Linked DNA regions of Flammeovirga agarivorans. The protein of the gene in region 1 interacts with the protein of each later gene in a pairwise test. Links are inferred from orthologs where the notes say so. Each region holds a gene or a part of one and is shown in the gene's direction. Other genes may lie near its edges.

Region 1 (2,953 bases):
ACATTTCATTATATGATTTTTTATGGATGATTAGTATAGCAGTTATTTCCACTCCTCTTATGTATTTCCAACACAGCCTATATCGTTACAAAGGTGTCCTACTATTATTACTCTATAGCTACTATATCTATCATATCTTCTAAGCTGCGATAATAAAAACTTAATATTTCTACTAATAGCCTGTCTATTTTTAAAATATCTATGTAAAGTGACGAACTTCTTTATATTTGTATACTGATTGAAATTGAACTCAAAAGATTTTTTATATCATACATACAATGAGAAGGCTTGGTGAATACCTCATCTTTCTAGGAAGGATGTTTACAAACAGGGAATCTTTTTCTACCTACCTCCGACTATTTTTTCAAGAATGTGTCAATATCGGTATTAATTCACTGTTCTTAATTGGATTTGTTTCTCTATTCGTAGGTGCGGTAATCGCTCTACAAATGGCTTATAACATTGTGAGTCCACTTCTTCCAAAATATATCATTGGGTTGGCCACTAGGGAAATGATGATCCTAGAAATGGCTCCTACTCTATCTGCCATCGTATTTGCAGGTAAAGTAGGTTCTCAAATTGCTGGTGGAATTGGGACAATGCGTATTACAGAGCAAATAGATGCCCTAGAAGTAATGGGTATCAACTCTGCTTCCTATTTAGTACTACCTAAAATTGCTGCAGGCATGATTATGCTACCATTATTGTGTATTTGTGCTGGTGCCTTAGGTATCTGGGGAGGCTGGCTTGCTACTCTATTTGGCAACTTATCTCCTGTCGAAGACTATATATATGGTATACAGTTAGAGTTTGTGCCATTTGAAGTACCATTTTCTATCATCAAATCATTCGTATTTGGTTTTATAGTAACTTCAATTGCTGCATTCAAAGGTTACAATGTTAAAGGTGGAGCATTAGAAGTAGGTAAAGCAAGTACAGATGCTGTTACTTCTTCTTGTATTGCTATTTTAGCTGCCGATTTTATTTTAGCAGATACTTTACTGGGATAATCATGATTGAAATTAAGAATATACAGAAGTCTTTTGAAGGCAAAACCGTACTTTCTGACATTAGTGCTACTTTCGAAAAAGGAAGAACTAATATGATTATTGGTGCCAGTGGTACAGGTAAAAGTGTGCTGTTAAAAACTATTGTAGGGTTATTCTCTCCAGATGATGGTGAAGTGCTGTATGATCAAAGAGATTTCCATAGATCAGATCGTAAAGAGCAAAAGAAAATTCGTAGTGAAATTGGTATGCTCTTTCAAGGTTCTGCACTCTTCGATTCATTAACTGTTGCTGAAAACGTTCGCTTCCCACTTAATGTCCACTCTGACATGTCGGAAAGTGAGAAAGACGATAGAGTAAACTTCTACCTAAAAAGAGTTGGTCTCGAAAATGCTGCCCATAAAATGCCATCAGAGATTTCCGGAGGTATGCAAAAGCGTGTGGGTATTGCTAGAGCTATTGTCATGAACTCACAATATTTATTTTGTGATGAACCCAATTCTGGTCTTGATCCTCAAACAGCTTGGATGATTGATCAGTTAATTCATGAAATTACTCAAGAATACAACCTTACTACCGTAATTGTTTCCCATGACATGAACTCTGTAATGGAGATTGGTGAATATATTATGTTTATGTATAAAGGTTTAAAAGTATGGGAAGGTGATAAGACAAATATTCTTGATGCCGAGCCACAAGCATTAAAAGACTTCTTATTTGCCAATAAATTAGTTCGAACCTTTAAAGGGATGAAGTAATAAATAGAAACAAGTAAGTAATAATTATAGGAAAAGCAGGTAGACTTGATGAGTTTATCTGCTTTTTTGTTCGTAATACATCCATTTGATTAACATAGATCAATTTTTCAACATCCTATTTCCCATTAAAAACCGTATTTCTAATATTTTAACATTATCGCTTTCATTTTTTTCAACCCCAATCACAAAAACCCGTTTTGTAAGATATCAAACAAAAATATTACTACTGTTTAACAATTAAATAAATAAGATGAAAAAGTTTTACCAAACACTATTAGTTGTATTAGGATTAACTATTTCCACATTCGCTACTGCTCAAGACAATCAATCTACTCCTAGTAACGGAGGCCACTATCAAGGTGTAGGATCACTTAATGTTGGTTTAGGTTTTGGCTTCAATCATAACAGTACGGGATTTATGGCCGACTATGAATTTCTACAATTAGGGCAGGATTTTACATTAGCAGCTGCTGCATCTTACTATGGGTATAGCAACTCATATGCTAAATACAGTACAATTGGCCTTGGTGTTCGTTTCAGATGGTACGCCGATAGGGTATTAGGTATCACAAGTAATAAATGGGATGTTTTCGCCTCTGGCGATATTGGCTTCGGTATTACTAATGCTGATTACTATGGTGAACATCATGGTAGTGGTGTTTCTCCAATCTATTGGGGTATTGGTATTGGTACAAAGTATCATTTCAATGAAAAAATTGGTTTACACGCTATTATCGGTACAGGAGCTCAAATTGGAGTTTCGATTGGTTTATAATTAAACTAACACCTACCTATAAATGATGCAATTCACTTTGTTGAAATCATCATTACTCAAAAACAATCATTAATTAAGTTCAGAAAACTACTATAAAGATGAAAAAGATTTATCAGACACTATTAATTGTATTAGGATTAACTATTTCTACCCTTGTTACAGCTCAAAATAATCCATCAACTCCAAATAATGGAGGACATTACCAAGGGGTAGGTTCTTTAAACGTTGGTTTAGGCTTTGGTTTCAATCATAATAGTACCGGATTTATGGCCGACTATGAATTTCTACAATTAGGGCAGGACTTTACATTAGCAGCTGCTGCATCATATTATGGATATAGTAACTCATATGCTAAATACAGTACAATTGGCCTTGGTGTACGTTTTAGATGGTATGCCGACAGAGTTTTAGGT
Region 2 (3,029 bases), on another replicon or contig:
TGCTTTAAGTACACAACTTGTTGGATTTAGTCTGTGTGTTTTGTCAAATATAATTGAAGTCATTAACAATTCGAAATTTAAATATGACAACAAACCTTTTAATGATTATCAAATTTCATCTCACCCTGTCGCTTTGTCAGTAAAACTGACAAATCTTATCGATTTTTTACATTGGCACACTTCATGTAAAAAAGGCAATGAAGATTATTTTTTCTTCTATACTTTTTAGAATAACAAAAAATTATAAAACAGATAAATAAAAATGTCACAAGTAAACATTAAACCCTTAGCAGATAGAGTTTTAATTGAGCCTGCAGAAGCAGAAACTCAAACAGCATCAGGTCTATTTATCCCTGACAATGCAAAAGAAAAACCACAAAGAGGTACTGTAGTAGCGGTTGGTAATGGTACTAAAGATGAGCCTTTAACTGTTAAAGTGGGTGATACTGTCATTTATGGTAAGTACTCAGGAACTGAATTAAACTTAGAAGGAAACGATTACTTAATGATGCGTGAGGCTGACATTTTAGCTATCGTATAATTATTAATTAAAGAGTGAGGTTAATCTCACCACTATTAAAACAAAATTTCAACAGAGAAAGCACAAGAACTTCTCTAAAAAATATAAAAATATTATGGCAAAAAATCTTCATTTCGATACTGAAGCAATCGAGGGATTAAAAAAAGGTGTTGATGCTTTAGCAAACGCTGTAAAAGTTACTTTAGGACCAAAGGGACGTAACGTAATCTTAGAAAAATCATTTGGATCACCACACGTAACAAAAGATGGTGTTTCAGTAGCTAAAGAAATCGAATTAGCAGAGCCAATCGAAAATATGGGTGCTCAATTAGTAAAAGAAGTAGCTTCTAAAACTGCTGATGAGGCAGGTGACGGTACTACTACTGCTACTGTATTGACGCAAGCGATCTTCACTACAGGTATCAAAAACGTTGTAGCTGGAGCAAACCCAATGGATTTGAAGCGTGGTATCGATAAAGCTGTTAAAGCTATCGTTGCTGAATTAAAGAATACTTCAAAAACTGTTGAAACAAACAAAGAAGTTGAGCAAGTAGCAACTATCTCTGCTAACAACGATGCTGAGATCGGTAAAATGATCGCTGAAGCAATGGAAAAAGTAGGTAAAGATGGTGTTATCACTGTTGAAGAAGCAAAAGGTACTGAAACAGAAGTAAAAACTGTTGAAGGTATGCAATTTGACCGTGGTTACCTTTCTCCATACTTTGTGACTAACACAGAGAAAATGGAAGCAGATATGGAAACTCCATACATCTTAATCTACGACAAGAAGGTTTCTACAATGAAAGAATTACTTCCTGTTTTAGAACAAGTTGCTCAAACTGGTAAGCCATTAGTAATTATCGCTGAAGATGTTGATTCTGAAGCTTTAGCTACTTTAGTAGTAAACAAAATCCGTGGTGCATTAAAAGTTGCAGCTGTTAAAGCTCCAGGTTTTGGTGACCGTCGTAAAGCAATGTTGCAAGATATCGCTGTTCTTACTGGTGGTACTGTTATCTCTGATGAGACAGGTATGAAACTAGAAGATGCGACTATCGATATGTTAGGTACAGCTGAAAAAGTTATCATCGACAAAGACAATACTGTAGTTGTAAATGGTGCTGGTTCTGCTGACGCTGTTGCTGCAAGAGTTGCTGAAATTCGTGTTCAAATCGAAAACACTACTTCAGACTATGATAAAGAGAAATTACAAGAGCGTTTAGCTAAATTAGCTGGCGGTGTTGCAATTATCTATATCGGTGCGGCTACTGAAACTGAAATGAAAGAGAAGAAAGATCGTGTTGACGATGCTTTAGCAGCAACAAGAGCAGCCGTTGAAGAAGGTATCGTAGTTGGTGGTGGTACTGCCCTATTGAGAGCTTCTTCAGTTCTTGATTCAGTAGAAACAGCTCATCCTGATGAGGAAATTGGTGTTCAGATTGTAAAAACTGCAATCCAAGCTCCTTTAAGAACTATCTTAGGAAATGCTGGTTTAGAAGCTTCAGTTATCGTAAATAAAATTTTAGAAAGCGAAGGTAACTTCGGTTTCAATGCTCGTACTGAAGAGTACCAAGACTTAGTTGAGGCTGGTGTTATTGACCCTACTAAAGTAACTCGTCTTGCTTTAGAGCATGCTGCTTCAGTTGCTTCTTTATTATTAACTACTGATTGTGTAGTTTCTAATGAGAAAGAAGAAGGTGGTGCTGCAGCTCCTGCTATGCCTCCAATGGGAGGTGGTATGCCAGGTATGATGTAATAGACATTATCAGTAGTTATATATATAAGAAAGGCACTCATTCGTGAGTGCCTTTTCTATTTTTAAACTTTTATATCTTTAAAGTCTTGAGTTTCGGAACTATATTTTTTAAGAAGCTTTTCATCGTGTTTCACCTCTTTGTATAAAACATCTACCAAATGATGAATTTTACTATCTATATTTTCTAAGTTCTTCTTGACGACATCCATTAGAAAATTCTTTTCTTCTAGTGAAACTTCTGTGGCTCGAAATAACTCCAAAATACCCAACGATGTAGATAGGTTTCCTCTTAAATGATGGGAAATAAAATCTAATGCATTATTCAAGTTCTTATTGTCTTTCTCTATTTGTCGGATATAGGAGAATGTATCAGACTCATCTGAATACACACTTACAACATATTCATCTTTTAATTTTTGAACTCTATTCGTTCTGTACAGGATATCAGATTTACTCATTTTATATCCTTTTAATGGAACAACTTGAGAAACCCCAGTTTGATAAACCTCTTCTAATGCATCTACTAATCCCATTTCATTAACATTCGGGTAGAGTTCATCTATCATCTTACCCTTGTATGCGACATCCATTGCCCCATCCATTTTTCTTCCCGCCTTATTATAATAATAAAACTCAAACTGTCGCTCTGACTTACGCCTGTATATGGCAACGCCTAATGGAGAATTATCATAATAGTTAAGTAGTTCTTGAGTCATGTAAATTAAGTATAAATCAGTTTTTGTGTTAATCTAAAAT

Evidence for each region. The genes of interacting proteins can lie anywhere in the genome.
Region 2: the proteins of HGP29_RS01710 (region 1) and groL interact in binary tests that used the Escherichia coli proteins (3 or more experiments, as listed by UniProt). The link is inferred for Flammeovirga agarivorans from one-to-one orthologs.

What each region holds. Positions count from the first base shown.
Region 1 is NZ_JABAIL010000001.1:408,167-411,119, reverse strand. The notes cover bases 11-2,888. They hold HGP29_RS01710 (ABC transporter ATP-binding protein), read left to right. Parts: upstream 11-1,012; coding sequence 1,013-1,765; downstream 1,766-2,888. Other genes in these bases: HGP29_RS01700 (hypothetical protein), read left to right, coding at 2,639-2,888; HGP29_RS01705 (hypothetical protein), read left to right, coding at 2,016-2,540; HGP29_RS01715 (MlaE family ABC transporter permease), read left to right, coding at 279-1,010; HGP29_RS01720 (calcium/sodium antiporter), read left to right, coding at 11-143. Also shown: more of HGP29_RS01720, read left to right, coding at 1-10; more of HGP29_RS01700, read left to right, coding at 2,889-2,953. UniProt on the Escherichia coli protein: Part of the ABC transporter complex MlaFEDB, which is involved in a phospholipid transport pathway that maintains lipid asymmetry in the outer membrane by retrograde trafficking of phospholipids from the outer membrane to the inner membrane.
Region 2 is NZ_JABAIL010000010.1:137,351-140,379, forward strand. Bases 1-2,954 are described here. They hold groL (chaperonin GroEL), read left to right. Parts: upstream 1-635; coding sequence 636-2,273; downstream 2,274-2,954. Other genes in these bases: HGP29_RS23570 (co-chaperone GroES), read left to right, coding at 263-541; HGP29_RS23580 (hypothetical protein), read right to left, coding at 2,336-2,954. Outside these bases: more of HGP29_RS23580, read right to left, coding at 2,955-2,989.